Methanovulcanius yangii: one gene and its partner. The main gene of each other region encodes a partner of the protein of the gene in region 2 in a complex. Links are inferred from orthologs where the notes say so. Each region holds a gene or a part of one and is shown on either strand. Other genes may lie near its edges. The genes, in order: AZH53_RS01475 and AZH53_RS02465.

Region 1 (14,368 bases), 180 kb from region 2 along the record:
CGACTTGGAGCATGGCGCAGCCTGTTTTTTGAAGAGCCACGGGTGGGCTCCTAAAAATCCCGCAGATCGCCCCTATTTCTTCTTCATCTGTAAGGAATGGGATGATATCGCGGATCAGGGGTCATATGCCCTCCCCCTTCTGCGACATCTTGCCATATCGGATGATCCCGGCATCCGGTGCAGGGCGATACAAACGCTGGGGGTCATTGGGGATTCGGGTGAGATTGCCACCATTCATCGGGCCCTCTCCGATGCAGACGGAAATGTTCGTAGTGCAGCGGTAGAGGCTTTGGGAAAATATCCTCTGGATTCCACCGGTTCCATGCTTCGCGATGCTCTTGATCACCGGGATCCCCAGGTCAGGCTCAATGCGGCATGGGTCCTGCATCACAGGGGATGGGAACCCATGACGGAGATGGAACATCTGAAATACCTTATTGCCAGGATGGAATGGGAAAAGGTCGCGAATTTCGGCGAGGGAGCCATACGTGAGTGCAGCCGGCTGATACGTGGCCGCGATCCCGAAGCGGAAGGAGCGGTTCGTGCCCTGACGATGATGGGTACACCCGGCATCACTGCCCTGGAGGCAGTGACCGCCCCGCTCTCGACACCGGAACAGATCTCTGCAAGGGACACGGCACAGGAGACGATAACTGATCTAAAAAAGCGGCGTGAGCGCGAGGAAATCCGGCAGAGGCAACATATTGAGGAGCTGGAACAGAGGAATCGGGAACTGGAAGAAAAAGAACGAAAAGCGAAGGAGGGCGTTCCGGGGCAGGAGGAGATCCAAAAGAGCGAGATTCGGGTCCTTGAGGGGTTCCGCCGTCTTCGGGCGAAAAAGAACGCAGAGAAGAAAATTGCCGCCGTCTGTGAGGGGAAGGAAAAACCCGAAATGGTTCCCTTCGAATATGCTGTTCTTGCCCTCGAATCGAACAATCCAGCAATCCGGGCCTCCGCCGTGGATGTCCTTGCAATTATGGGGGCCAGGGCGCATGGCTACATTGCCATGGCCTCGGGTGATGAGAGCCCCCTCGTTCGAACGGCAGCCGCTGAAGCGATGGGATTTCTTGGCACTGTCGCTATGCTGAAATACCTTCTGGTGCTCCTAAAGGATTCAAGCGCTGAGGTTCGTACTGCTGCCGTACAGAGCCTCGGGTTGCTGCAGGACGCTCGGGCGATCAGCGCCATTATGGGAATGTTCGGGGACGGCGACCCCGAGGTCAGGCAGGCCGCTTCCACCACGGTGGTTCTCTTCGGGGAAGCAGTATATCCCCTCCTTCTCAGGACCCTCAATGACAAAGATCCCGAGGTTAAGATCTGCGCCGTTCAGGCACTCGGGGAGCTTCGTTTTTCCGACGGCATTCCCGTTCTCATCTCACACCTGTATGAACAGGACGGCAATGTAAGGAGTGCGGTATCGCATACACTTGCCCTCCATGATGGGCGTGCGGTTGGGCCTCTCACGGCGTTTGCCGAACAGGCCGTGGGCGATCCTCTGGATGCAGCGGTATCCGCATTGTATGAGATCGATCCGATATATGCTGCCCCCTTCATCTCACTGGGAGAGCAGGGAATACCTGAAGAGATGATGACGTCCAAACGGGGTCAATCAGAGGTGTCTGGTCAAAAAACAGGAGCTGGTTCCGATGGTTCAATGAGGAAGGATAAGGAAGCATCAGGGCAGATATACGAGGATGGCTCTTCCACAAAGAGTAATGAAAATACGGTGGACCACCGGGATATGGCCACAGATGCCGATTCTATCGTAGATGCCCTCGTCCGGATAGAGCAGGGCGATCAGGATCTCTCACAGGAACTTCTGCTTCAGATGTATGATGAAGAAAGTCCGTTCCTGCATAATATCATGGATGCGTTTATGGGCAGTGATCGCAACCAGGCGTATTTTGCTGCAAACCTTGTCGATACTCTTGGCTGGTCCCCGCAAAATGCGCGTGAAACGTTCCTGTACAGGATTGCCAAAGGGGAAATCGATGCGGTGCACGAAGGAGGAGAAGAGGTGGTGCCGGTTGTTCTTGAGCTTGTGTTCCAGCTTGAACCGGATATCCAAAGACGGCTGATTCACGAAATCAAAAGAATTGGGGGGGAAGCTGGCTCTGACGGTCTGGCCCGCCTGCTGGCCGGGCCGGACAGCACCCTTGCGGATGCTGCGGAAACTGCCCTGAGGGACATGGGGCCATCCGTTCTTCATTCACTGAGAAAGATGGAATCGGATGCCGATGTAACAACCAGCGGACGAATCCGTCGGATTATCCAGGAGATATCAACATGAGGCTTTATCTGCGCGCTCCTTCAGTCTGTGCGGGTCGGCAAAACAGATGGATTAAATTGTTATTCGAAAAAATATTCTCCTGATGTCCGGGTACGAGCATACCAACATGAAGTCTGCACATTCCTTCCCTCTGATATTCATCGTTTTTCTCCTCTTCGGGTTCACATGCGTTTTTCCCGTCGTTGCACTTCAGATGGCGGGCAACCCGGATATTCTTCCGGGGGATATCCTCATTGCAGGCGATGAGGCATCTGTTACTCTTGAGGTTCTCTACTCTGTCTCATCGATGAGCGAATACATGGATCTTACCACCGGACTCTCCGATGCCAGGTGGCGTGTGGAGATACTCAGCGACGGGCGGGTTGTCGGGGATGTTTCCCGATCTGGGCGATACGCCGGAATAACAGGTTTTGAGCTATTTAATGGCGGATATACCCGGCTTATTGTGCACCTGAACGGGACCGTCACGGAAGGTTTCTACGGTTCTGGTGAGCAGACGCTGATGAGTATCGACCATATTGCTGCCGATGGGGTCACGGTCATGGATACGGTCGAGGTCACGGCGGTATTCCTGACTGCGGACGATGTTGAGGGATTGAGGATGTCTGCAGAAGCGGATCTCAGGGGTTTGGGAGACCTGATATCGCTTGCGTATGACGATGGAACGGATACAACTGCCGTGGAGGAAACCTATGCCGAAGCTGAGGATCTCATCGCTGCATCATCGACGATGCCTACTGTGCAGGCATTTTCAGTCATTACGTCAGCCGGTGAAATGATTGCCGAAGCAACGTCTGAATTGTCGGAGAGAATGTATCTTCAGACGATAACCGAGGCTGAAGGTTCGATATCCCGGACCGAAACCCTCCTCGGGCAATATGAACAGATCCCCGGATACGACCCGGATGGTGTAATGATCGTCCGTTCGGGGCTTGAGAACGCCGGAACCCTTCTCATACTGGCAGAGGAAAAGAAAAACAGTGGTGATGACAGTTCTGCACTTTCATATGCACAGGAAGGACGCTCGAAAGCTGAGAATGCACAGGAGTATCTGGGGGCCCTTACCGCGGGGACGCACTCTTCCGGGGAAATGACCCCGACCCCGTCATCAACCTCCAACGACACGGCTGACCGGACGCCCCTGTTCATAGATCCCGGAATGATGAATTCATCGGATTCTGAGGGGCCGGATTTTGCCGCGATTACGGAGCTGCTGGGGACACTCTGGGGAGGAGTCACCGGTGGTGTGGAATGGATATATCAGCTTGCAGACGTGGTGAATGATCTAATCGGCTGATTATTGGCGGCCTTTGATTGTCAGGCTTCGTATTGTTGCAAGGAGGTCCCACGCATGCGATTCTCTCTGCCGCTTGGTATCGGTCCTGGTATCCATACGCAGAGCACCATCAATAATCGCGGGGTCCCTTGTGTCAGCGATAAGGACGTCAGCATACCCGTCAAAGAAGGGGAAGGTCATGTGTTCTGGTTTTTCATATTGTTTTTCCCTCCATCCGGCTGCCCGCTCGCGGGTATACGGTGCATAGGCTACGACATTTGTTTCGCGAAGTGCCTCCTTCATACCCTTGCAGGCCAGGATTGTTACGAGAGAACTTACCGGATTTCCCGGCCCGATGATGACGACGTCTGCATCGGAAACGGCCTGTATAACTGCATCGGTTGCAGGGGGCGGGCGGCGTATGATCAACGAACAGGCGTGGTCCGGCCTCTCTTCCCCGTACATCTCCCGGTAATCGGGGAGTGACAAACTCTCTCCCGTAGAAGTCGAGACCAGCGTTTCCGGGATGCTGTCTGCCACCGGCAGGACCGAGGCCTCGACATGGTATCCCGCGGCTCCGTTCATCACCGCCCGAGTCAGGGACTCACCTCCGTCAAGGAGTACCGAACGCATGATATGGAGAGCCCGTTCCCTGTCGCCATAGGAGGGATACTCAGGATATCCGATGCGTTCGAGCGTCTTTCCCGTTATCGAGGTGTCACCGTCAATCCCCTGCCAGTTTCGTTCATTTATGATACCAGCATAGAGGTAGATGACGCTGTCGATGGTGGGAAGGGCTAGGCCCGAAGGTCCCCACCTCCCATCAGCCGTGGAGCATACGACGGTCACCTGATGATCATCGAGAATGGATCGCATTCCCGAGAGAATCTTCAGTGTATCCTGCCCTCCTACGAGTACGGTTATCATGGAATTGTTACGTTATATCGTTCACTCGCATCCATGTTGGTTTCACCGGTCCGGGTGTTGCTGCCTGAACTCCCCAAAGACTTCGTACCCGGGGTTCAGGTATTCCAGTACATAAAGGGAGTAGCACCGGAGGAAGGTGATGAATGGAACGCTAAAGAGAAGGCCGGAAAATGCCACCAGGCAGATATAGGCTGCGAAAAGAACTGTATACCAACCGATACCCACAGATGGCCATCCTTCTCCGGCAAGTATGAGAAACACCGGGACCCCTACACAACCTGCGGTGATTGCCACCATCAATCCGACGACGATGCTCATCAACAGTACAAACAGGATTTTCATTCCTGCATAGACCGCTGCCTGATTCCACATTCCTTCAAACAGGCGGACACACCGGCTCCATCCTGCCAGAATTCCGCAACGGCCAATACGCATTATCGGAACAACAAAATCGGTGGTAAACATGACTATCATCAGATATGGGAACCCGAGGATCACAGCGTATGCAATGTAGCCGATGACGAGGACTACCCTTTGAAAGACGGTTCCTGCGTCCACGATGACCATCCCGGAGAGTACGAGCGCTGCCGGAATGAACAGGAGAAAGAATAACAATGCTGAAATGGCAAACAGAAAACCAAAGTAACGCATTCCATTTCTGATTTCTTTGCGAAAATAATCTTTAATGACAATTCTATCTTCACGTATCGCATCGAAGAAGACGAACTGGAATATCCCTGAAATGAGTGCATAGGCAATGCCGAAAGCAATTATTGCCAAAGCAACTGCCGGTAGTTCCTGCCCGAAAGCCGACAGGTCGATGGTGTCGAGTCCCTGCGGGAAAGTGGGGGCATCATTCTGCCATCCCATCTCGAAACCACCTGCGCTTCCACCTACAAACAAGGCTATAAGCGCCAGACGTAGCCACACTCCCCGCTGTACGGGGAGGAGAATATTTTTCGTCCGGACCACCGCCTGATCGATGGCACGAAAGGCATAGTAATCAGTACTCATCCACGTTCACACCGGGGTAGTCCTTCTCAGAGAAGTCCCAGTATCTCCTCTGCAAGAGCCTCTGCGGCCTCAAGGCCGGTCATCAGGGTGTCCAGCTGAATGGCGTAGGGGAGGGCATCAGGGTCACGAATGTCCTGGATGTAGATGTCTGCAAATTCCCTGTACAGATCAAAGGTGGATGCGGTGGCGGGGGGCATCCCCCATGCTTCCATGAGAGCCGCCGCAGGGCCGCTTACCGGGGCATCTCCGATGAATGGGCTGACGACAACGACGGTCTGATTCCTGAGTGCATCAACGACCCCTTCACATTCCAGGATGGGTGAAATGCTCGTTACCGGATTTGAAGGCCCGATGATCACGGCCTCTGCATCCCGGATGGCAGTGAGGACCTCATCGGTGGCAACAGGAGGTACTTCACAGGTCCGCATGATTTCGGAGATCTCTACATTTCCCTTACGTCCGACCCAGTACTCCTGGAAATGGAGTATTTCATCCCCGCTTCTGATGCAGGTGGTCACTTCCGTATCGCACATCGGAAGAACGGTGGCATCAACACCGAGGCGGACGCACAGTGTCTGTGTGGCATGCGTCAGTGTATGCCCACCCCTCAGCAGCTCGGCGCGTGCGATGTTGACCGCCCGATCCCTGTCCCCCAAAGTGACCTTCTCCGGAAAGCCAATCTTCTTGAGAAAATCAGATGTGTAGGTGGTATCGTCCTCGATTCCCCACCAACGCTTTATATCGAGCATGTCTGCAAAGAGATACATCACGGTGTCAATATCGGGGGAGAGGTGACTGCCGGAGAACCACATGTCCTCGGCAGTGTTGACAATCACTGCCATCTCATGGTCGGCATACGACGTGCGAAATCCCCGGATAAGTTTGGGCGTTCCCGTTCCGCCCGAGAGGAAAGTTATCATGTCACACAATAGTTTTATCAACAAATATATGTTGATTCTTAACAAAGGGCGCGAATGAAGACGATTAAGGACCCCGTGCACGGGCATGTGCGCGTACAAAAAGAGCTCCTCTCCCTTCTTGATGCACCTCCGGTCCAGCGTTTACGATATATCCGGCAGCTTGGATTTTCGCATCTGGTCTATCCCGGAGCAAACCACAGCCGGTATGAACATTCTCTCGGGACGATGCACCTGGCAGGGTCAATGGCGGCGCATCTTGAGCTTGATGAGGGCGACCAGCTTCTGGTGAAAGCGGCAGGTCTTTTGCATGATGTGGGACACGGTCCGTTTTCCCACGCCACCGAGTTTCTGATGGAGGAGTACTGCGGGCGTGGCCACCAGGATGTCTCCAGGATTGTAAAACAGAGCGACGTAAGCGAGGCCCTTGACTCAGTCGGTATAGACCCTGCCGAAATCTGTGAAATTGTCAATGGCGAGCACCATCTTGCGGGGATAATTCATGGGGACCTGGATGTCGATCGCATGGACTATCTCATGCGGGATGCGCACTACACAGGAGTCCCCTATGGTACCGTTGATCCGGACCGGCTTATCCACAGCACTGCGTATACCATTGACTCCGGCCTCCATTTGAGGGAAAGTGGGATAAATTCTGCAGAATCCCTGTTGATTGCCCGTACTCTGATGCGACCCGCGGTATATTTTCACCACGTATCACGCATTGCTGAGGCGATGGCAATCTTTGCACTGAAATGCCATATCGAAGAGAGCGGAACAGATCCCGAACTACTCTTTGGAATGGATGACGATGCCTTTATCTGCACGCTCCTGACATCTCCGTCGTCAATCGCGAAGGATATGGCCGGGAGGCTGAAGTCCCGCCGCCTGTATAAACGAGCACTCTATGTCGGCAAGGATCGGGTCAACCCTGCCTCATATGCACAGGATATTTCCTCAGCAGATGGACGACGCATTGCCGCGGAGATTGCGGAGAGGGCCGGTGTTGCAGAGGAAAGTGTTCTGGTGGACATACCTGCCTTTCCCTCGGATATGAGGATGGGTGTGCAGGTGGAAAATCTCCACGACCTGACCAGTCTTGATGAGATCTCTCCCCTCATGCGCACACTCAATGAGACAAGGAAACGTCAGTGGCGCCTGGGGGTGTATACCCTTCCCGAGCAGAGAAAATCGGTGGAGGATGCTGCCTCGGAGGTGCTCTCCATCAAAAAACCCACTAAGCAGTACAGACTAATACCATAGGAGAATGAGGGGACCATGAAAAAAAGATTCGTAGTAGCAGTCACCGGTGCGTCAGGAATACTGTATGCACGGCGACTTCTCGAGGTACTGACCCCCGCAGCGGAGGTACATATTATCATCTCGGATGTCGCGGAGAGGATTGCGCAGCTGGAGGGTGTTGACCTGAGCGGATTTGATGCCGTTTATGCAAACAATGAGGACATGTTTGCCGCACTTGCCAGCGGTTCATTCCGCTATGACGGTATGGTTGTCGTTCCATGCAGCATGAAGACGCTTGCGGCCATTACGGCAGGGGTATCGGATAATCTGATCACACGGGCTGCGGATGTCTGCCTCAAGGAAGGACGGACCTGCCTCCTGATGCCGCGCGAGATGCCGCTTTCCCGTATTCATCTGAGAAATATGCTTGAAGCAGACGAAGCCGGGGCCACCGTGATGGTGATCTCACCCGCATTTTATACCAAACCGAAGACCATCGACGACCTTGTTGATATGGTCGTTGCCCGGGTTCTCGATCACCTCGGTGTAGAGCATGATCTCAGCTCACGATGGGGGGAGGAAAATGCGTAATTTCATCGAGGCCATGCGGGAGGCCGGGAAGGTCGTTGACTACAAAGAACCTGTTTCAACGGTATACGACGCCCCGAAGATCGCTAGCTCTACGGATGACATGGTTTTCTTCCACGATCTCGACGGCATGGGAAGGGGTGTCATGAATGTAACCGCGTCACGCAGTTCTCTTGCAATTGCCCTTGGCATCCCTGAACGTGAAGTCGTCCACCGTCTTGCGGAGAAAGACTACACCGGGACGACCACTGACGGGGGAAGTCTCACCATGCAGGCACCCACGCTCACCGATTTGCCGGTGATGAAACATTACCCTCTTGACGCCGGCAGATACCTGACATCAGCAGTGGTCTATTCGGCGTACGGAGGGGTGGAGAATGCCTCGATTCATCGGATGCTGGTTATCGATGACAATCATCTTGCGGCACGGATTGTGGAGGGAAGACACACCCACAATCTTCTCCAGCAGGCCATTTCCGAAGGCGAGTCCCTTCCGGTGGCGATCACCATAGGGACGCATCCTGCGGTTACGTTTGCTTCCTGCACCCGTGTTCCGGAAGGAAGGGAAATGGGGTATGCCGCAGAACTACTTGGTGGTGAAATGCCGCTCTTTGAATGTCCAAACGGTATCAGGGTTCCGGATGCGGAGATTGTGCTTGAGGGGTACATGGGCGGCGAAACGACGGATGAAGGGCCGTTCGTGGACATAACCGGCACCTATGATCCCGTTCGCCAGGGACCGGTTATCACGCTCACCGGCATGCATACGAAAAAGGATCCCATCTATCACGGCATCCTTCCGGGTGGCAATGAGCATAAAATCCTGATGGGGATGCCCTATGAACCAAAAATATTCCGTGCAGTCGCGGGAGTCACCAGAGTGAGGAATGTTGTCCTTACGACGGGCGGTGCCGGGTACCTTCATGCTGTCATCCAGGTCAGGAAGAGCACCCAGGGTGATGCAAAAAATGCAATTATGGCAGCATTTGCGGCCCACACCTCTCTCAAGCATGTGGTGGTCATCGATGAGGACATTGACCCCTTCGATATGGAAGACGTGGAATATGCAGTGGCGACCCGCGTCCGCGCGGACCGCGATGTGATGATCATCGAAGGTGTCCGCGGTTCTTCGCTGGACCCATGCCGTACAGGAGACGGGATGAATGTCAAGATGGGAATTGATGCCACAATGGTCATGGGCGAAGAAGAGAAATTTATTCGTGCAGGTTGGGACTGAAGCAAATGTACCTTGAAGCAGAAGACGAAAAGATTCTCGCCGGCGAATATGGTGAGACGCGCCGGAAAATGATGGAAATACTTGTCGCACTCGGCAAGGTGTTCGGGGCCGAGAAGATGGTCCCGATCACCAGTGCACAGGTGGCAGGGGCCTCCTACAAGACCATTGGCAAATGGGGTCTGGAGTGGATTCGCAGTCTCGACGCCAGGGTCGCGGTCCCGACGGTCCTGAATCCGATTGGGATGTCACGGGACGGATGGCGCGAGATGGGAATTGACGAAGAATTCGCCGCAAAACAGCTCGAAGTCATTGATGCATACCGCCGTCTGGGGATCAAACTGGAATGTACCTGCACACCCTACTACCTGAATATCACCCGGTATGGGGATCATCTTGCATGGTCGGAGTCATCGGCGGTCAGCTACGCGAATTCCGTCATCGGAGCGCGGACAAACAGGGAAGGCGGCCCGTCCGCACTTGCAGCCGCAATCATCGGAAAAACGCCGTATTATGGCCTTCATGTCTGGGAAAACCGGATGCCGCAGGTTATTGTCAACGTGGAGGGGGCAGAGGATCTCCACCCCGACCAGTATGGGGCCCTTGGATATCTGGCAGGAAAGGAGGTGGGCAACCGTATTCCGCTCTTCCGTGGTATCCGCCCGAACCGTGATCAGCTCAAGGCACTTGGTGCCGCCATGGCCGCGACGGGGGCGGTGGCGCTCTACCACGTCGAGGGCATAACGCCCGAGTCCCGCGTCCTCAAAGAACGGGGGGCGGACCTGTCGGCAATTGAAACGATTACGATATCGGCATCGGATGTTCAGACACTCTATACCGTGGCACCGGTGGATGCGGTCGCCATCGGATGCCCGCATTGTTCAGAGGATGAACTTGACGCTATTGCTGCCCTTCTGAAAGGGAAAAAGGTTACAAAACCTCTCTTTGTGTTTGCGGCAAGGGGAGTGATCGAGGCGAATCGCGACGCCGTGGCAACCATTGAAAAGAGCGGTGCTCGTGTGTGGGCAGACACCTGCATGGTGGTATCTCCGGCGATGGAGCGGTTCGATGCCATCATGGTGAATTCCGGAAAGGCATTGGCGTATGTTCCGAACATGTGCGGGGCGAAATCGCGGATCGGGACTCTGGAGGAATGTGTTGCCGAGGCGGTAGGGAAAGACTGAAGCGGTGATTTGTCAGGAGAGGAAGCGGCCTCTTCCCTTCCGTAAATGAACCCCTTTCCGCCTCGCCGGGTGCGCCAGTCTTCGAGTTTAAAGCCGGGGTATCGCACAAAAATCCATTCTATCGGTTCAGTATACATGAGTGTTCCGTGAATGTGGGGGAGGAGGAAATGTCCATGCCGTCGATGAGGGGAGTGTCCATGAGGAAACAGGAACAATGCTCATAAAAATATGTGGGATAACAACCAAGGAAGACGCGCTTGCAGCCGAAGCAGCAGGGGCGGATGCAATTGGAGTGATCCTCTTCAGTGACTCCCTCCGGGAGATCGGTCTTGACGATGCCGCAGGGATTTTTCGTGTCCTGAAACCGTCGACACGAAAGGTCTGCGTCAGCCACACCTCATCTGAAGACGATCTTCGTGCCATCCTGACGACTGGCCCGGATGCAGTTCAGATATCATCGCGTGACCTGATCTCACCGGAGGGAGTGCAGGTCATTCGGGTGGTGGAACCCGGTGACAGTATCCCGGATGATGCCGACGCCGTCATAATCGACAGCAGTCGAGGCCATGGAACTCCATTTGATCCTGTCTATGCCTGTTCGGTGGTAAGGAAGGCCGGGGTCCCGGTTATCCTTGCGGGGGGGCTTACTCCAGAGAATGTCTGTGAAGCCATTTGCCGGGTACGGCCCTCCATGGTGGATGTGGCAACCGGGGTTGAATATGCTCCGGGAAAAAAGGATCATGAAAAAGTGCGCATGTTTATCGCAGCGGTCCGCGGCTGCAGGTGAGGATTGCTGTACTGGGAGTCGATTTGGTTTTGGTTGCGCAGCACAATTGTTCCGCCGGAGAGAGGGTATTCACAAAAATAGTATGGGTCCACAGGCTGCATAATCAGGGAGCCTGGAGGACAGGATCGATTGCAGAGAGGATCTCGTCGGCAAATTTTCGTGCGTCCGATTCTTCAGCGGCTTCGACATAGAGACGCATGAACGGTTCCGTCCCCGAGGGACGCAGCAGCGCCCACGCGTCCTCCCTGTTGATACGGATGCCATCGGTTTCGTCAAGCATTTCTTTCGAAAATATCTTCCGTGCATGATCAAGGATCGTTGCTGCATTTTTTGTATGGATTTTTTCCTTTACCATATAATGAGAGGGGAGCGAGGCGACCAGTTCTGAGAGGGGTTTGTTCTCTGCAGCAAGAAGTGCCACCATCGCCGCCGCCGTCATACCTCCATCACGACAATGCTGGTGGAATGGGAAGATAATGCCGCCGTTACCTTCGCCACCGAATGTGACTTTGACTCCGTCTGCGGCAAGACTGAGCATCCTGCGGGCAACATAAATACTCCCCACCTCGGTATACACAACCTTTGAGTTTGTCTCCGCTGCAATTTTTTCTGCAAGGAATGATGTGCTTACGGGAGTGACAATGGTTCCGCCGGGATTGTTCTTACAGATAAACCGCTGCATTAGAGCGAATTCTTCATTTTCCTCAATGAAATTCCCTTTCTCATCAATAAAGACGGCCCTGTCCGCATCACCGTCGTGTGCGACACCAAATGCAGCGCCGGTATCTACCACCAACTGAGAGAGCGCTTTGAGGCCCTCCGGAGAGGGTTCGGGCAACCTTCCCGGGAAAGTCCCGTCCATGGTTCCATTGATGGTATGAACTCTGCAGCCAAGATGTGAGAGTATGTCCGGTGTGGTTGCACAGGCAGGGCCGGACCCCGGGTCGACGGCAACAATTATGTTCCCGGCATGAAGGCCGGGGAATGCTTCAGCAACCGCGACACAGTACTCACGCAGCATCTCAGGAGCCTCCCAGTAATTGCCGACGGTCTCCCAGGTCTGGATGTCAAAGTCCTCATTGAAGATGCGTTCCTCGAGTGTGATGACCCCTGTATCATCCATCTCCGTCCCGTCCCCTTCGATGATTTTTACACCGTTGTATTCCGGCGGATTGTGGGATGCGGTGACGACTGCACCTGCGTCAAAATGATTCTTTACAATGTATTGGAGTGCCGGGGTGGGAAGCACGCCGAGATCAACGACGTCAGCACCACAGGCGAGAACCCCGGCACTTACGGCACTGGAGAGGGCCGGTCCCGAGGTCCGGGTATCCCGGCCCAGTGCAATGACCGGTCCCCGTTCCGAGGCGAGGGCCATTCCAATCTTCATTGCAAGATGAGGGGTCATTGAATCACCGATGACTCCACGGACACCGTTGGTTCCGAATAATCGTTTCGTCTTTTGCTCAATCATAATATCACCCGTCAATAGTCATGCCTTTGTCATGCAATTCTGATTTCATTCGGTTTATTCCGGTGGAAAGGGCTGAAAACGCTTCTTCCCTATGCCGTGCAATGACTGCAATATAGGTTATGTCCTCTCCGGGATAGAGGATGCCGGTCTGATGTCGGACAGCGGCCCCAAGTATTCCCGGAATGGATTCCATATGTTCCTGTACATTGGCACAGAGGTTATGAATTGCATACTCATCGGGAAAATCGAGAAATTCCGTGCGTGTATCGTCGGTGAATTCCCGTACAATCCCATTGAAGGAGGCAATGCATCCCGCCTCGGACATGGGACACCTGCGCCGCAGTTCGTGGATGCACCCCTGCATCGAATAATAGTCGGCAAAGAATTCCATTGATGCACTGACATCATCCACGGATGGATTCCGGAGCACGGCGTTGTCGATTTCAAGGTTGCCAATGACGACCTTGGGGTATGCATAGGTCTTGTGCCCCTCGATAATTACATATTCCACTCCCATATCGCTGAGCAGGCGAAGTTGTCCGGGGAGATCCCCGCTACGTATAGCAACAACTGCTTTTTCCGGGTCGATGCCGGAGACAACGTCGGCCCCGTGTTCATAATGTGTCGTGGTATCTTTCCCTTCTTCAAGCGAATAGAGGTGGGAATGAAGGTGTTTTATCACCGCGGTGGTACCGAGATTACTGAGGGCGGGGAGAAGTTTGTGGATAAAGGTGGTCTTTCCGCTGTTGTGACCACCGACAACATGGATGATTTTCATGTTTCGTCCTCTTCTGTATCGGAGCCTTTGTTTTCAGGCGGTTCATGATCTTCGCTTCTGATTCTCGATGCTGCTTCGGCAACCCCCCGCATCACCTCGGTGATGCGATCCTCGATATCGATCTCATCATCGATATCGATGGAAGTACCCTCGACTTCCAGGAGGAAACGGGCCACCTCGCTCGCCTCAAAGAGGATGTCGTCCAGTTCATCGGCAGTAAAAAATCCGCACAGGGCGCCGTAAAAGAAGGTGGCTCCTGACTTGCGCACTTTTTTCTTAAAGGATGACCGTGCCTGATTGACAGCCTGTGGGGAGTAGGTATCTGTCATGAAAGGGACAAGATCTGGCAGATTTTCCCCGATGAAGGTCATTTCAGCACCTCCTCGTGTACTAAAATCTGCACAAAGCCTGGCGATTGCCCACTCCCGTGCAGTGACGTAGGTGTGTTTTCGCAGGAACTGGTTGACCCGGCGGTAGGCCGCTCCGTCGACTTTCTGAAATTTGCGGTATTTGTTGATCCTTTCTTCATCCTCGGGAGAGAGGGAGGGGCGTCCCGGCATCAATACGGGCTGGGTGGGATCGATGCCGAGGATCATCTGTGTGGAGGAGATAGGTATATTCACCTGCGGTATATGGGGTAGTTCTTCATCTTCGTCG
Region 2 (17,212 bases):
TTCGGTATTGTATTCGATATATCTGCGGACACCCTGAAGACCTGCCTTTACCATTGGTTCGTCCCAGGCGGGAATTTCACTCTGTCCGATGGGAAACGTCTCAGCCATCTCCGATGGATAGATGCCAAAGGGAGGTTTGAACTGTACCACCGTGTCTGTATCACCGGATACCATCTCATTCATTGCGATGTGGCATGTTGCGCCGGGCACGAATCTAAGACATGCCGAGTGATACCGGATGACTTCGGTGCGCATGCACGACTCGTCACCGCGATAAAAGAACCGTCGTTTGGATACCCGGTCCCGTTCGACCAGATCGGAGGAACGGCTCAGGAGTTCGCGATACCCCTCAAGAAGTCGCGGGTGGCTGCGGCACCGCTCGTCAACGACCTCCCACAGCGTTCCGTCGATGATTGCCTGACGGATCCGGGCTATCTCGGCAAGACTCACGGAGAGGTTGTGCATGGCAAGAAGACGCTCCTTGTCCGGTGATTTTTTCAACTCCTCAACGGTATGGGTCCGGCACACCTGACATGCACAGGGAAGTTCCTGAAGTTCGTTGAGTTTCAGGCTTCCTGACGTGGTCATATACCTGCCTTCTCTTGCATAGAGTGCATACGCCGCAGAGTCGAAGACGTCGCATCCCATTGCTGCTGCGAGGGCAAACATCGCCGGGTGCCCGGCACCGAAGAGATGAATGCAAGATGAAGGATTGAGGCGCTGTTTTGCCGCCAGGACAACCTGAACAAGTTCTTTGTACCGGTAATTCTCCATCAGCGGTACAACAGCGCCGATGGGACAAAAGGTTGCACCGGTTTCATTCACTCTCACCGCTGCATCCGCACGCAAATCCGGGAATATGCCGCCCTGCACCGGTGCCGCAAGATGACCATCATCGATGATGGTCATTGCCTCGGTGATCCTCTCCATGGTGGTGGATAGCTCTTCTCTGGCTCCTTCATAGTCTCGGTCCGGAGGGGTGGCGATGTCCATCGGAACTATGATCTCGCTTCCTATCGCTCTCTGAAATTCTACCGTCTCTGTATTGGAAAATGCGACATCGCCGTATACCGACTGCTGGAATGCCCCTGAGTCGGTCATGATGATGCCGTCAAATCCGAGGACCTCATGCAGACCCTTCTCCAGAGCTGATTTCCTGAACTCAACGCTTTTCGAGAAAATATATGCGTTGGTTATCAGTGCCTCAACTCCCATCTGTTGCATTTCTGAAGGGGTAATGAGCTGTATGTGAGGGTTGATCACCGGAAGCAGCAGGGGAGTCCGTGCGATTTTCTCTCCGACTTTCAGGCGTCCCGTTCGCGCCCAGATATCTTTGTGTAATGCCTCGAATGAAATCACGATATTTCCTCGTTTTCTGAAAAAACCTCTCCCTGAAAGGAGAATAGTTCAACATCATGGCGTCTCCATGAACCGGGGGGAAGTCCTGCCTTCAGGCAGGTATGGTCAAGAAATTCCTCTTCGTCCCATCCGTACTCTGTAGCGACCTGTGGGAGGAGAAGACCGCTCCTCCCCGCACCGGATATAATCAGGCCGTCCCGTCCCGCCTTTATGCAGCGTGGTCGTTCCTCAGGAGCGCAGAGGACCGGTTCCGGTTCTGTGAGTATCGTCACTTCGACCAGGATCCTGTCCAGTTCTTCGGGCCGGACCGGGGGAAATCTGGGGTCATTGAGTGCGGCAGAGAGTGCCGCTTCACGAATTCCTTCGCGCAGTGACCGCACCGGAGTGGGAAATCCGATACATCCACGCAGTTCTCCACGGATGGTGAGGGTTACAAACACCCCTTTCATCGTTTCAAATGAAGGGGGGAGCGCGGGATATTCTGAAGATTTTTTTGCGATGTGGTCTTCAAGCACCGCCCGTGCATACCTGACAGCCGTTTTCCCCTCACTTCCGGCAATCCCGTCCATGCCCATATATATGGCCGGATACAATATTAATAGGAGAGGGAGTGTGCGGCTGACGGTGGCACTTTGTGCTGCTGAGGAAAGTCCCCACACCATCCGGACGCGTAGCCGCATGCAAGTGCGGGTGGCGAGAGTCACGGCTCTGGCACAGAAACGACACGTCCTGCCGATAGCAATGATGCGACTGAGCCTTCGGGCGAGAAGGTCTTCGGGCCGAGTTAACTCGCTGAGTGGACCGGCAGGGAACGGTGGAACGGTGAATCCCTACGGGTGCAAGTCAGAACAGGGCATAACGGTGTCCGGGCCGGCCCGGGTATGGCGCGTAGCTGAATGCCGCATAGAAACAGAATGGGGCTTACTACTCCCACTCCTCTTTATCGAATACCTGCTCCGGCAGCTATGGGCTCCTCTTCTTCAGAAACAATATATGGTTTGCAGGGAAGTCTTTATCCAGAGGTTTCCATGGACGTTGAGGAGCAATTTGACATCTACATTTCGCGCATATCCGAAGATATTCACCTGAATGAGGATACAGCACACTGGATCGCCCTTATGTTGATTGCATTCAGAATGGACCTTTTTGACCGGACGATCAGCATGGCTGACAAATCTCAAAGGGCACTGGGGAAAGTGGCGGACATTCCCGTGCAGGTGGCAAAAGCAATTGCGATTATACGTGAGGAGGCCATTCAGAAGGTCTCTTCCCAAAAGACCATACGTTCAAGTTTTGACTGGGATGGGCAGGATTCGTCGAGGGATGAATTTGTTGCCCGGGAATACGAATCCGTGACGAGTTCGTTCGAGCCGCCGGAACGCGACCTTCTCATCGTCCCTCTCTCCGATGAAGAGATTCCGGCTCCTGATGCGTATATGAGAGACAATGCACTCATTCTCCTGTATGGTGTAGCAAGGGCTGGTTCTCCTCTTGATGCACAGGCTCTTGAGGAGCATTTAAGGGATTATCTGGTACAAAGGCTGGAATTGTACGATAACGAATAATTACCATTGATCGTAATAATTATTCAAATTTTATCGCGCAGATATACTCGTGGGTAATTTATATGAATGTCCCTTCTCCTGATGAATTAAAAGAGCTGCGAAAAAAGGTCGGGCTGACACAATCCGACGTGGCTGAGCGGGCAGGATTGTCCCAGTCAATGGTTGCGCGTATAGAATCGGGCTCCGTTGACCCGAGAGTAAGTACCCTGAAACGAATCGTTGATGTCCTCAACAGTGCTCAGCGCTCTCTGGTGACTGCAAAGGATCTTATGCATGCTCCGGTCATCTCTGTTTCACCAGTGGACACGATCGTAAAGACCGTTGCAAAGATGGAGGAACACGGAATTTCCCAGCTTCCCGTACTTCAGAAAGGTGTTCCGATTGGCTGTATATCAGAATCTGCGATTATTGCTGCGATGGAGGAGGGAAAAATCAGCCGTTCCATGAAAAATACCGTCTCGGATATCATGGAGGACGGGTTTCCCACGGTCTCCCCGTCCGTCGATATCGAAACCGTCGTCCATACCCTCCATTACCATCATGCTGTTCTTGTTATGGAAAAAGGGCAGGTAACCGGTGTCATCACCAAACACGATCTGATTACCCTTCTCTCATAGAAGAGAAACCAGGTCTTCCAGCACTTTTTGTGGATTTTCGGCTTTTACAACCCCTGATGCGAGAAGAACGCCGTCGGTTCCGAGCTCCACGGCAATCTTTACGCATTCTCCGGTACTGATCCCTGCGCCTGTCAGAACACGGACATCAGGATTGACGGATTTTACCGCCTCCACCGTTCGTTCAATGATCCCCGGGTCTGTTTTGGATACGGAAACGCCGCTTCCAATCAGTTCCGGTGGTTCGATTGCAATATATGATGGTGAAAGTGAAGCGGCGGCGGCACTCGTGGCAGCATTATTCGTGCAGACGACACTTGCAAGGTGAGCATCCCGGGCTGCAGTTACCGCCGCGTCGATATCTGCCAGGGTGAGCCGCCGTTCTGAGTGATTGATCAGCGTCCCTGTTGCTCCCGCTTCCTTCACCGCCTCCGCGAGAATCCCCCCGGTATGCGCTCCCGGTGTTATTCCATCAATATGCTGTGCATACACCGGAAGGCTGTAATGATGAGAGATGGGGTGGATATCCATATAGCAAGGTGCAAGCGCGATGGGGATCCCGCTTTCCTGCGAGACGATTTCAGCACTTTGTGCAATTTTGTGGGCTTTATGACCAAATCCTTCGCGATAGGATTTGAAATTGATGAGAATGAGTGGGGATGACATTCGATACCTCCTCAGGTAACTGTTCCTGATGGATAAAAAGAGGTTGTAATGATATAGTTATTTTTTGCTCTTTTTGATGGTTATGACATCACCGAGTGTGGTTTTCATTGAGGATCCCTTCATCTTTTCAATATCGGTATCAACCGATTCAATCAGTGTAATTTCAAGGGATTTCTCAATCTTTTTCAACACATTGTCCTCCGGCAGAAAACCGGTCTCAATCTTTTTGATGAGATTTTCCTTCTCTTTGATGTCAAGAGCCAGATCCTTCTGCGACCAGCCTTTCTTCATCCTTGCTTCACGAACAAGCTCGCCGAAATTGTCCACCACTTCGCCCTGCATCATATCGAAAACGTCACGCGGTCTGCGCCTCTGTTGAGACACCGGTTTCCCGGCGGGTGGTCTGGCACCGGGAGATGCCGCCCGAGGCGGCCTCTTGATTTCCGTTCCGAGTTTTGCACATTTTGGGCAGACCCACATCTTTGCCCCCCCAATCTGGACAAGAATGGGCTCTCCCCTGACCTGACAGCCGCAAACTTCACATTCTGACATAGATATCGCTGAATACATTTCTACACTGGCAGCTAAATAAGTATTCGATATCGGTAAGGGGGTCGGCATGGTATGCCGGATGGCAGAAATCAGCGATTATCATCTCCGGCATCGATGACAGATGCAAACGGATAATTTCCCGGAAGTTCCCGCCGAAGCATGAATAATAAGAATTTCTGTTATGGATTGAAAATATACGGGCAATTATCAGATATTAGCACACTTCTTACCGACAGAAACAAATTATATATAAAGAACGTTATCCAATACAGATATCAGACATGATGCAGGAAAGTGTGTTCTCTCGTAGATGAACAAGACTGGCCTTACGAATATAATGCATCATATGGGGAAATAGTATGAGCGGGAATGCAGGGGGTGAAGACGATTCCAGAAACGAGGAGGAACTCAAGCAGTATCTCCTCGACAGGATTGCCCGGCTCGAAAGTCGGAATATGGAGCTGAAAGAGCATGCACGTCAGCTCGATATTGAAAAGAAAAACATCGAATCCCAGAAAATCAGGTATGAGAGGGAGATCAGAAAACTGAAAAGTGAGATAGAGAAACTGAGAAGTCCTCCACTCGTTATAGGGACGGTAAGCGATATTATTGACGAAGGGAGAGTGATTATCCAGAGCAGTGCGGGACCCCGGTTTATGGTCCGGGTCTCCAACTATGTGAAGCCGGAGGACATTAAGCCCGGCCTGAGGTGTACTCTCAATCAGCAGTCGCTGACCATTGTTGAAGTTCTTCCCGAGTCATTCGACACCCAGATATATGGTATGGAAGTCGTGGATTCACCCTTCGAAACATATGATGATATCGGAGGTCTTGAAGAGGAGATCCGCGAGATTAAGGAAGCAGTGGAATTACCATTGACCAAACCGGAACTTTTTGAATCCGTAGGGATCTCACCTCCCAAGGGAGTACTTTTATACGGACCTCCGGGAACCGGAAAGACCCTCCTTGCCCGTGCCGTCGCTCATGAGACGCAGGCACATTTCCTCAGGGTCGTCGGGTCAGAGCTGGTCCAGAAATACATCGGCGAAGGCGCCCGTCTTGTCAGGGAGCTCTTTGAGCTCGCCAAGAAGAACTCTCCATCGATCATATTCATCGATGAGATCGATGCCATCGGAGCAACGCGGACGGAGGGGACGACATCAGGTGATCGTGAGGTCCAGCGAACCCTGATGCAGCTCCTCGCAGATATGGACGGGTTTGACAGCAGGGGAGATGTCAAGGTGATCGGGGCAACCAACAGGATTGATATTCTGGATCAGGCATTACTCCGGCCGGGGAGATTTGATCGCATCATTGAAATCCCGCTTCCCAGCAGTATCGGGAGGCGATCCATCCTTGAGATTCATTCGAAATGCATGAACCTCGATGAGAGTGTGGATCTGCTGGAAGTGGCAGAACTTACCGAAGGGAAGAATGGATCCGAGCTTCGCGCCATCTGCACGGAGGCGGGAATGTTTGCCATTCGGGCAGAACGGAGCAGCGTCTTCCAGAGTGATTTTATCAAAGCAATAGACAAGGTGAGTTTCGACATATCCCACCACCCGAAATTCAGTAATTATGACAGCGCGATGTTCGCGTAATCAATAATTACCATTCTTCTTCACTGCAACGGGCCCTGAATGTGGTATCCTTGCCTTCTGAAAATTCTTCAATGATATTTACTGCACTGTCAGGTGATATCGCGAGGCGCTGCACAAGAGTACCGTTTGAAATACCAAAGATGATCTCATGATCCCAGTCCTGATGGACTGACTCCTCCCGGCCATAGATGATCTGTGCATATCCTGTGGTGCAGATGACATGATTCGAGAGGATCAGGAGTGGGACCGCAACATAGCGTTGCAGGTACCACTTCAGCTCGGATACGAGAGAGAGGGCGCTGCCCAGGGTTGCAATATCAATACAGACCCCCCAAGGAGTCTTTGTCGGATGATAAAAGCGAAGAATACCCCTGCTTGTCTCGGAATCCCGCAGCGTTGAATAGAGGTCTGTTCCCTCTTTCTGTACAAGCAGAAGTCTCATGATTTCACAGGAACATTATGTCCGTGGCAGTTGTTTTATTCTTCACTTTTGTGATGGCGCCCATGAAATCCTGCATGTGGACTTCATCTGCCTCCCTGCGGACCGCATTCATTCCGGCCTCTCTGCAGATTGCCTGTAGTTCCGCTCCTGTGGTGGCATCTGTCATTCGTGTGAGATCTTCGATGGATACGTCCGGTGCCAGGTGCATCCGGGACGAATGAATCCGTATGATTTCAAACCGTGCCGTTTCGTCCGGAAGGGGGACTTCCATGATCCGGTCGAACCTGCCTGGTCTGAGAAGTGCCGGGTCGAGCATATCCACCCTGTTGGTCGCTGCCATGATGCGGACATCACCCCGGTTGTCGAATCCGTCCATCTCTGCAAGGAGCTGCATCAGCGTGCGCTGAACTTCCGCGCTTCCAGAGGTGCCGTCATGCATTCGCGTGCTCCCTATGGCATCGATTTCATCGATGAAGACGATTGACGGTGCCTGCTCACGTGCCATGCTGAAAAGGTCGCGGACGAGCTGCGCACCTTCGCCAATGAATTTGTGCACCAGTTCGCTCCCGGACATCCGGATGAAGGTTGCATGCGCTTCATGGGCGACCGCCTTTGCGATGAGGGTTTTTCCTGTCCCCGGCGGGCCATGGAGGAGAATTCCTTTCGGAGGTTCGACCCCGATCTTTTTAAAGATCTCCGGTCGGGTAAGCGGGTACTCCACTGCCTCGCGTACCTCTTCGATCACATCCCTGAGGCCGCCGATCTGCTCAAAGGTAACATCCGGTGATTCCTCCAGTTCCATGACCCTGACACGTGTGTCATGCGAACTTTCGATGGTGCGGACCACGGACAACGCGTTATTGACGGCGACCTTCACTCCCGGTCTGAGCATCGGACGAATTTCATCCGAGACGGTTGTCACATATTCCTGATTATTGCCCTGCTGGCGGAGATAGACCTCGCCATTCTCAAAAATATCTACGACGGCGGCAACAAAGAGCGGGGTGCGCTTTAACTGGTTGTTCTCTTTTTTGAGCTGGTCGCATTCGGCCTTGAGATTCATGATCTCCTTCTGCTGTAGAGCGACACGGATCTTTAAATCCTCCAGTTCGGACTCCACTTCCGTTTCCTTATAGGTAAGGTCATTGTCATTCGCTGTGGTATTGATGATGGTCTCATCCATGCTGTATTTATCTTTGTTTTACCTACATTTATTTGGTATGTCCATTACAATCAGAGCCCGGAGCATCTCTGAAGGTGTCGGTACCGGAGAGATTCTTGTCAGCCATGAACCCATATCATTTCTCTCGGGGGTGGACCCGGAAACGGGAATGGTCGTTGAAACCGGTCATCCCCTCGAAGGTGTGCCTGTTGCCGGCAGAGTACTGGTATTTCCCTATGGGAAGGGTTCAACCGTGGGTTCTTATGTGATGTATGCCCTGCAGCGGAATGGGAAGGCACCGGTTGCAATCATCAATCTTGATGCCGAACCTATCATTGCCGTCGGAGCAATCATGGCAGAAATCCCAATGGTTGACAGGCCGGAGGGTAGTGTAATGGAACTGGAAGACGGAACTGTGGTTACTGTTGACGGCACATCCGGTGAAATTATCTGCTGATTATCCAGAAAAATTATTTTTATAATCAATATCCCGGAGTGACAACGTGCATTATCACCTGTTGGTTAATGACCAGTGTAACCTGCACTGCAGATACTGCAAGGGAAATATATTTCGACCGGATCTCTGTGATGCATGGAGAGAACTGCCTTTTGCATGTGAGTCGGATATTCAATACCCGCTATTTGAACTGGAACGTTTTTTGAAAGAAGACCCCGATCCTGTAGTAACCTTCTATGGCGGAGAACCCCTGATGTCTTCGGATACTGTCCGTGAGATAATGGACAGTATGCCGGAGGTCCGGTTCATGCTCCATACGAACGGCATTTTGCTGGACAGGATTGATCCGGAATATCTCAACGCCATGTCATCCATTCTGATCTCGATCGACGGGCGAGAACAGGTTCATGACAAACACAGGGGGAAAGGGACCTATCGTCTGATTATGGAAAACTGCCGGCGGCTTCTCGAAACAGGGTATGAAGGGGAACTCATCGGACGAATGACGGTCACAGAGGATACCGATATCTTCCGTGATGTTCTGCATCTCTCACGGAATGAACTGTGCTCCTTCCAGGCCGTTCACTGGCAGCTGAACGCGAATTTCTATGATGACTATGGGGCACGGAATTTTGGAGACTGGGCCTGCAGTTCATATATTCCCGGTCTTCAGGCTCTGGCGGCAGAGTGGGTCCTGGAGATGGAGCTGGATGGGAAGGTACGCATGTGGTACCCCTTTGTTGATACGATGCAGGATCTTCTTATGGGGGATCTTCCTGCAATGCTTAGATGCGGTTCCGGTCATGCCAATTACAGCATTCTTCCGGACGGAAATATCGCCCCCTGTCCCTGCATGGGTGGGCTTGAAGATTATTATGCCGGTCATATCCGTGACGCAGATCCGAAGAATCTTCCACGCATAGCCGTTGACAATGAGTGCAGGGGTTGTGATGAGTACGCCTTCTGTGGCGGGAGATGCCTGTACTCAAATATCTTCAATCCATGGCCTGCGGAAGGGCGAACCTGGATATACCGCACGGTTCGTGCCCTGCATGAAACCATGACAGAGGTCCGGGAGAACGTCGGGGAGTTGATCTGCACCGGACGGATTTCAATGGACCAGTTTGCCCATCAGAAGTATCACGGATGCGAGATAATTCCTTAATGTGGAGCAGGAAAGAGGATCATCCGGCATGAGAGTGAACTGGAGGTCGATAAAGTGGGCAAAGAATTCATACGCTGCACTCTATGCGGCCTGTGAACAGTCGGGGATACTCCTCCATGAGACGAATAAACCGGCAGATGACATTACCTGCTACAGCCTGAATTCGATAGACGAACCACATTATCGGGATGAGATCGCAGATGCTGGCTGCATCACCATCGTCGGTGGTCCTCATGCCTCGGCATGTCCGCATGAAGTGGCCACCTATGCGGACTATGTTGTTGTGGGTGAAGGGGAATTCACGCTTCCCGCTCTCATCAGGAGTATCGGGGATGGTTGCGGTCACGTACCCCCGGGGGTATGTTCCGGAGATGTCTGCCGGCCATCCACGAGTCAGGTTTTCCTTCCCGCATACCGACCGTTTACGCGAGTGAAGGGAACGATTGAGATCTCCCGCGGCTGCCCGTATCACTGTGCCTATTGCCAGACGCCGTGTCTGTTCGGCAACCGGATGCGTCACCGGACCATCGAAGGAATTGTCGAAGCCGCGGAGCACTACCGCGATGTCCGCTTTGTCACGCCAAACGCACTGGCCTACGGTTCGGACGGGACTCATCCGCGTCTTGATCGGGTTGAGGCGTTGCTTCGGGCGTTGAAAGGCCACCGGATATTTTTCGGGACCTTCCCGAGTGAGGTGCGGCCTGAGTGGATAACGGACGAGTCACTGGACCTGATCACCTCGTATGCATCGAATAGGAAGCTTCATTTCGGTGCCCAGTCCGGAAGTGACCGGGTGCTCCGCCTCCTGAAGAGGGGGCACACCACCGGGGACGTGATGCATGCAGTCGACCTCTGCCATGATCATGGCATAATTCCTGTTGTGGATTATATATTCGGATTCCCGTTTGAAACCGATGAAGACCAGAATGCCTCAATAGAACAGATACGGGAGGTGGCGCGCTACGGAAAAATTCATGCGCATTATTTCACCCCTCTTCCCGGCACTCCGCTTGCAGGCACGACGCCCCGTGATGTTCTGCCGGAGGTTCAGAATATTCTGGGAAATCTGGCTCTTCGCGGTAAGGCTACCGGGTCATGGATTGAAGCGGAGATAAGGTTTTTTAGCCGGAATGAGAACCAATACCCATGACGAAAATTCTTCTCCTCACTGATATCCACGGTCAGTTTGAGATAATTCCGGCATTTATGGAACTTGGACCGGACATGGTGCTCATAGCAGGAGATCTGACGGATTGTGGTGCCCCCGAGGAGGCTCGCGGGATGCTGGATATGATTGATGTTCCCTGTTTTGTGGTACCAGGAAACTGCGACCAGAAAGGCATCATCAATATCATAGAAGAGTCGGATGCGGTAAATCTTCACGGAACATCGCTGGAGATTGGATCTATCACCATAACCGGCGTTGGTGGTTCCAATCCCACTCCGTTTGGAACGCCGTTTGAGCTCTCTGAAGAAGAAATCAATGAACTTCTGGAACAGGCGATAGCACGCGGGGGGCAGAATGTGCATAATATTCTGGTCGTTCACGCACCGCCCTATGGGACACTCGATGAGGTCGGGGGAGCAAATGTCGGATGCAGGAGCATTCGTTCGCATCTCCGGGAATTCGATCTGGTGTGTTGCGGCCACATACATGATCATAGCGGGGTGATGGAAGAGGAAGGGACCGTGATTGTTAATCCGGGTCCTGCGGCTGAAGGAAAGTGTGCCGTCATCATCCTCGGGGAGGAAGCAAAGGACATCCAGGTTGATCTTATTTCGCTGTAGCAAGAAGAAGTTCGAGATAGGATTCCGGGATATGCTCTCCCGTAATATTCAGATCTTTTTTTACCAGATCAATTTTCTTTAAGGCGTTGTCACAATCACCCTTCCCGGTGATGACCTCGATCTCTGCATATGTGCCAAGCCCGGCAACTCTGTCGAGGGAGACTTTTGTTCCCTTGTAGCTCCATTCTTCACGTACCTTCTCCACCTGTGCTGTCGGGGTGAAGCCAAGTGCGGAAAAGAGCCGGATAAACAGGGCGGGATCATCGATGGGAATATTCATCTCCTCACGCGCCTTTGCCCCCATTCCCTCCAGTTTCGGTCCCTTGTAGGTGATCTCGGCGCCGTTGGGAGTTGACCGTATCCGGAGGGCTTCATCGGTCCGTGCATAATCACGATGAGGGGCATTCAGATAGGTGTCATCCTGTCGTGATGACCCGAGAAGAACGCCTCCCGCTTCCTTCAGTTTCTGTGAAATACCTTCGGGATGGTCTATGCGGACCTTCACTTCCACCTCAATCAGGGAACTCATTATTTTAAGTAGTGCTGTCCTATTAATATAGACAGGTAATATCATGGCTGTTAATGAAGGAGATTTTATCAAACTCCGGTTCACCGGATCCTATGACGATGTGGTCTTTGACACCACTGAAGAGGAGAAGGCCAGGGAAGAAGGCCTCTATAATGAGAAGAAGACCTATGGACCCATCATCGTCCGCGTCGGCGGGAATCATATCATTCCCGGTCTTGACGAAGCGCTTCAGGGAAAAGAAGTCGGTGAGTCCGGTACGGTTGAAGTCCCTCCTGAAAAGGGATACGGAGCCCACGACGAATCACTCCTGAAATCCGCCCCTCTGAAAAATTTTGCCCAGAAACCGGTCGTCGGAACCAGGATCTCCTCAGAAGGGCAGGACGGCACGGTTGTCAATATCATTGGAAAGCGTGCAGTCATTGATTTCAACCACCCGCTCGCAGGCAGGACGCTGACCTACGAGTATACCATCGACGGAATCGTCGAGGAACCCATCGAGAAGGTAAAAGGGCTGATTGAGCTCTACACAGGCAAAAATATGGATGTCGAACTCAACGAGGGCATCCTGACGATTATCCTTCCCCCGGGAATCAACTACGACCAGCGCTGGATGATGGCACGCGGCATGCTTATTCACCAGACCTTCGAATTCATTCCCGAGATTATGGAGATCATCCTGAAGGAGTCGTACAAACGTCCGGCACCTGTCGAAGAACCTGTGGTCGAGGCAGAAGAACCTGAGGCACCTGTTGTAGAGGATGCCCCTGTTTCTGAAGAACAGAACGAATAACCTTTTTTTTACTCAATTGCAAAACGGAGCAGGGCAGCAATTCCGCCCAAGGCTTCAAGCTGCTTGCCTGGTTCGAATTCGGAAGAATAAACCGTTATCCTTGCACGAACCGCCTCGGCCTCTTCGAGGGTGGATGTTATCGCCTCGTCACGAATGAGGTGGTCAATGACCAGCAGGTCCTCAACGGCTCCGAAGGCTATCGCCTTTCGGACCTCTTCGATACCATAGGCGATGGCCCCGTCCCCTCCCATGCGGGCAAGGAACTGGTCCAGAAGGCTCACCTCACGTGCAAGCTGGATGTCCTCTGTTATGCGCTCGAGGACTCCTTGCCCTATGACCTCCTGGACCGCACCTTTCCCTACCCTTCGTGTCTCGACCGTCAGGCAACGGTCTGCCAGTTCCTCATTTCGCAGACGGATAAATTTTAGGAAATCTTCCTTCACAAATCCCGGCCCCGCAATGACAAGAGGTCCGGTCGTCTCCTGAACCGCTGCCATGGCATCCCCAAAGAACATGCTTCTCGCATCCGTTCCTTCCCTTTTGCCGCTGCCGCCGCTGATGGTTGTAAAGAGCTCCGGTCCGTACTGGCGCATCCGGTAGACTTCCGCATATCCCTCCTCGAGGGAAATGACATGGACGACGCCGGCAGTCGATGCCCGGACGGCCCGTTCGATGCGTTCGAGGTCTATCCCGTGCCAGTGTTTGATCACCGAGATCTCCTGCCCGGCTTCCAGGTTCACCGTATGATGAAACCCTTCATCAACACCGTGTACTATGACGCCGGAGATGCGCAGTCGGTTGGCGTTATGATGAAACTCTACTTTGGTTACCCGTATCCCCAGGCGAACCGGCTTTTTCTCCGATTTCTCCGGACGTACCTTGTCGGTCTGGGATTCCAGGCTCCGAAATGTCTGGGCATAGATGAGATCCCCTTCCCGGAGGAGGTGTTTCAGGTGCCAGAGATCATCGAGGGATTCCGGAAAAAGACGTATCTCACCGGTCTGTTTCCTGAATTCTTCAAATTCCGCCTTCATTGATCTTCCCTGATGTCCGATCCGCCGGGGGGGACAAATGCCATGACCGCCTCGGCATTGAGAATGGTCTTGATACTCTTCCAGTCATCGGGGTACCGTTCGCGTAACCGTTTGAGGACTTTTTTTGCGATATCGTTGGGTTCAAAGGTTCCCGGCGTAAGAACAACAAAATACTCCGCATGTGCCCTGACGGCTTTCACGGGACCGCCGATGACCCCGAGTTCCGGTTCAGTCTGCAGACCTATGGCAATCCCCAGGGGCGTGTCCCTGAAATACCTTCGTTCTCCTCTCACCACGAATGAACCCCGTGCGACATACTCTCCCGATTCCGGTGTCTTACTGACCTGGTTTTGATATGCTGCATAGACATCCGCGGTAAAATGGCCGGCTTTCCAGGCATTTGAATAGGATGCGGCAAACTGGGCGACCTCATCCCAGTGGGCGGTATCCCCCTTGACGATGACGACACTTCCGCCGTGGACATCGGCATGCACGAAATGATCTCCTCCCTGAAGGTACTTCTTGACAATCTCCTCGTTGGATCCCGCATCCTTCCCCCCGATCATCAGGACGCCGTCGCTCGTATAGCACCAGCGGAACCGATGGTACCATGCCTTCTTCATCGGGCGGAATTCTGCCTTCTTCTTCTTTTTTGGTTGTTCGCGGAATTTTTCCATTGCCGCCAGAGCGCCAGTGCGCTTTTTCCTGAATTTTTTCACCAGGTCATAGTAGCGGGCAGCATTGGCTTCGAGAGTTTCGTGAACATACAGTTTGACTTTCTCATCCCCGATAAGGACATCCACCGCTGCTTCAGACGGATATACTTTTTTGATGGCCTTAGCGGCAGGTAAATCACTTGATTTGAGGATATCTTCGATATCCTGCCACGATGTCGATGCACTTGCGGCATCAAGCGTCTCGATAATAGCCGCCACCTCGCTGTAGTGCTCGTAAATCGTGTCGACAATTGTCTGGTATCCGGCTATCTTCTTTTCGAATGACTGTATCGCCTCAACCTGTCGCCGTCTGATGATCTCCTCCTTTGTCAGTTTTTCTTTGCCTTTGGCCGGTTTTTCCCGCTCTCCTTCATATTTTGGATAGTAGGCATCCAGGGCTTCGTTGAAGGTAGGGAATCGTGTGATGGCCTCCTCGCCACCAATGGGAAACGGCCAGCAACCTGTAGGGGTTATGCAGGGATCGGTGTCCGCTTCCGCACGCCCGATGAGGGCAATGTAGGCCGGATAGATTTCTGCCGGATTTACCTCCATTGCCGGTATTGCCTTGTCGATCTCTGCAATACGACAGACTTCCTCAGCATACCGGCCCCCGAGCATCATTTTTGTCGCAAGGGTGCGTACAACGTCCGTGTCGGAATTCAGAAATGCCTCTTCCATCATTGCAGCATCCGGTATGTCCGGTGCAGCAGGACCGGCAAGGGTATAGAGTTCACCTGCAACGACATCGCGGTCCTTGAACCGGTGGCGTCTGAACGGCTGAATAATACGGTAGTCTTCATCGCAGATGATGATGTTTCCTTCGTCAAACATCTCAAATATCAGATGGAACCGCTTCTCGCTTTTTCCCACCTCAAGATCAATGATTCGTTCAATGCCGGGCTGGGTGACGGAAAGAATCCTGCCCCCGTTCAGGTATTTTCGAATAACCATCGAGTACCCTGACGGATTTTTCGGGGCTTCGGGCAGTTCACCGGCAAGATGCATCCGTACGCCAAGTTCGATAAACAGGTGAAATTTATTCTTATCTTCTCCGTTTATCCGTATTCCAAAGAACGAGGAGTCATATTGGTACGATTTACCAATCCACAGGGGAAGAACAGCACGGAATTCCGATATAAATGCACGGAGATCCAGTCCGCTCATGCCTTTTTTATTTGCCATCGCTGTACCAAACTACATATTGTCGGAGAACAAAAATATAATGACTGGTGGCAGGATGAGTGAAGAGAATATTTCAGAGGACAAATCTGGCCAGAAACCTGTAAAAACGCAGGAAGTTAGGATAAAAGAGCATAATGAGAGGATCCTCCGGACGACCATCGGGTGTTTCATGGGAATCCTTGCCGGAGTCCTGTCTTTTGCTCTCATCGGTGACCCGTCTCTTCCGGAAAATTCCGCGAGAGGACTTATCGGAATTCTTCTGCTTCTTGCGGCGATAGTCTTCCAGAAACAGATCTTTCTCCTTATGAAGATTGATGTAACCCAACTGGGTGGAAAAGACTGGTTTTATCAGGGGTTCATGGCTTTATCCCTCTGGTTCATAAGCTGGACAATCCTCCTGACCGTACCAATATAATTTTTTTAGTGATTTATCATGCGCATTGCAGTTGTTCATCGTGACAGGTGTCACCCTCCCAAATGCGGAAAAGAATGCATTCTCTACTGTCCTCGTGTCAGGACCGGGGATGAAACGGTCGTCATCGGGGAAGACGGAAAAGCCTCGATATCCGAAGAACTTTGTGTGGGGTGTGGGATCTGCGTAAAAAAATGTCCCTTTGACGCTATCGACATCGTGACTCTTCCGGAAGAGCTCGAGCAGGCGACGCACCGGTATGGAGCGAATGGATTTGCTCTCTACGGCCTTCCCATCCCGGTCGAGGGGAAGGTTACGGGTATCCTCGGTGCCAATGGTATAGGGAAAAGTACAGCGGTAAAGATCCTCAGCGGACAACTGACGCCCAATCTCGGCAACCCTTCCGGAGAGGCATCATGGGAGGTCATCCTGAAAAAATTTGCCGGCACCGAGCTCTTCGATTATCTCCAGACCATTGCAGGGTCTTCGATGAAAACGGCGCTCAAGCCGCAATACATCGATTATATACCCAAGGTGTTCAAGGGCAAGGTTTCCGAACTACTCAGTTCGACCGATGAACGGGGAATGCTTGAGTATTATGTTCGTGAACTTAATCTCGACACGATACTGGATCGTCCCATCGGCAAACTCAGTGGCGGGGAACTCCAGAGAATTGCGCTTGCCGCGTGCCTTTCCAGAGATGCGGATTTCTATTTCCTGGATGAAATAACACCATTCCTTGATATCTACCAGAGGATGAAGGCAGCCGATCTAATCCGGGAGCTTGCCGAAGAAAAACCTGTCGTCATTGTGGAGCATGATCTTGCCATTCTCGATCTCCTTGCAGATACGGTGCATGTTGCCTATGGCAAGCCCAGCGTATTTGGTATCATCACACGTCCGAAGGGTGTCAGAATTGGTATCAACGAGTATCTTGAGGGTTTCCTCCCGGAGGAAAATGTACGATTCAGGGACTATTCGGTCAGCTTTGAAAAACGCGCCCATACCGGCGATGTCGACCGCGAGATTCTCGTGGAAATCCCCATGATGGAAAAGCGATACGAAGCATTTACCCTTCATATCGATGGCGGGGAAATTCGAAAGGGGGAGGTACTCGGGCTCGTTGGTCCCAACGGTATCGGAAAGAGTACATTTGCAAAACTTCTTGCCGGTGTTGA

The links.
Region 1: the proteins of AZH53_RS02465 (region 2) and AZH53_RS01475 are in contact, whole or in part, in a crystal structure (PDB 7CNS), measured with the Thermococcus kodakarensis proteins. The link is inferred for Methanovulcanius yangii from one-to-one orthologs. Residues at the interface, in WP_011250199.1 of Thermococcus kodakarensis: Arg6, Lys7, Ile8, Leu27, Gly28, Thr38, Arg58, Gly59, Lys60, Gly61, Ser62, Thr63, Val64, Ser66, Tyr67, Val68, Tyr70, Ala71, Lys74, Glu86, Ala87, Glu88, Thr89, Ile90, Ala92, Thr93, Ile96, Ile97; in WP_011250200.1 of Thermococcus kodakarensis: Ile25, Ala28, Leu29, Ile32, Tyr33, Ala47, Gly48, Asn53, Ile54, Ala57, Glu60, Phe61, Leu62, Tyr99, Ser128, Glu129, Ser130, Asn145, Arg146, Glu147, Gly148, Gly149, Pro150, Ser151, Leu153, Tyr164, Leu201, Gly202, Asn203, Gly227.

The regions. Positions count from the first base shown.
Region 1 is NZ_LTBL01000001.1:286,486-300,853, forward strand. The notes cover bases 8,699-11,584. They hold AZH53_RS01475 (aconitase X catalytic domain-containing protein), read left to right. Parts: upstream 8,699-9,496; coding sequence 9,497-10,672; downstream 10,673-11,584. Other genes in these bases: AZH53_RS01470 (UbiD family decarboxylase), read left to right, coding at 8,699-9,491; AZH53_RS01480 (phosphoribosylanthranilate isomerase), read left to right, coding at 10,812-11,459; glmM (phosphoglucosamine mutase), read right to left, coding at 11,563-11,584. Also shown: AZH53_RS01435 (HEAT repeat domain-containing protein), read left to right, coding at 1-2,290; AZH53_RS01440 (hypothetical protein), read left to right, coding at 2,397-3,587; AZH53_RS01445 (2-phospho-L-lactate transferase CofD family protein), read right to left, coding at 3,588-4,493; AZH53_RS01450 (DUF7544 domain-containing protein), read right to left, coding at 4,536-5,507; cofD (2-phospho-L-lactate transferase), read right to left, coding at 5,534-6,427; AZH53_RS01460 (HD domain-containing protein), read left to right, coding at 6,482-7,687; AZH53_RS01465 (UbiX family flavin prenyltransferase), read left to right, coding at 7,703-8,257; more of AZH53_RS01470, read left to right, coding at 8,250-8,698; more of glmM, read right to left, coding at 11,585-12,933; mobB (molybdopterin-guanine dinucleotide biosynthesis protein B), read right to left, coding at 12,938-13,711; AZH53_RS01495 (DUF5806 family protein), read right to left, coding at 13,708-14,271. UniProt on the Methanocaldococcus jannaschii protein: Component of a hydro-lyase that catalyzes the dehydration of mevalonate 5-phosphate (MVA5P) to form trans-anhydromevalonate 5-phosphate (tAHMP).
Region 2 is NZ_LTBL01000001.1:470,694-487,905, forward strand. Bases 7,011-9,718 are described here. They hold AZH53_RS02465 (DUF126 domain-containing protein), read left to right. Parts: upstream 7,011-8,019; coding sequence 8,020-8,418; downstream 8,419-9,718. Other genes in these bases: AZH53_RS02460 (proteasome-activating nucleotidase), read right to left, coding at 7,011-7,982; AZH53_RS02470 (TIGR04084 family radical SAM/SPASM domain-containing protein), read left to right, coding at 8,465-9,583; AZH53_RS02475 (TIGR04013 family B12-binding domain/radical SAM domain-containing protein), read left to right, coding at 9,612-9,718. Outside these bases: tRNA guanosine(15) transglycosylase TgtA, read right to left, coding at 1-1,362; AZH53_RS02420 (TIGR00296 family protein), read right to left, coding at 1,356-1,928; AZH53_RS02430 (hypothetical protein), read left to right, coding at 2,388-2,924; AZH53_RS02435 (CBS domain-containing protein), read left to right, coding at 2,987-3,541; tpiA (triose-phosphate isomerase), read right to left, coding at 3,536-4,204; AZH53_RS02445 (multiprotein bridging factor aMBF1), read right to left, coding at 4,262-4,774; AZH53_RS02450 (proteasome-activating nucleotidase), read left to right, coding at 5,116-6,357; AZH53_RS02455 (DUF5804 family protein), read right to left, coding at 6,365-6,799; more of AZH53_RS02460, read right to left, coding at 6,804-7,010; more of AZH53_RS02475, read left to right, coding at 9,719-10,733; AZH53_RS02480 (metallophosphoesterase family protein), read left to right, coding at 10,730-11,371; cyaB (class IV adenylate cyclase), read right to left, coding at 11,358-11,900; AZH53_RS02490 (FKBP-type peptidyl-prolyl cis-trans isomerase), read left to right, coding at 11,944-12,690; AZH53_RS02495 (mRNA surveillance protein pelota), read right to left, coding at 12,699-13,724; ribosome rescue protein RqcH, read right to left, coding at 13,721-15,622; AZH53_RS02505 (EMC6-like membrane protein), read left to right, coding at 15,678-16,037; AZH53_RS02510 (ribosome biogenesis/translation initiation ATPase RLI), read left to right, coding at 16,056-17,212. UniProt on the Methanocaldococcus jannaschii protein: Component of a hydro-lyase that catalyzes the dehydration of mevalonate 5-phosphate (MVA5P) to form trans-anhydromevalonate 5-phosphate (tAHMP).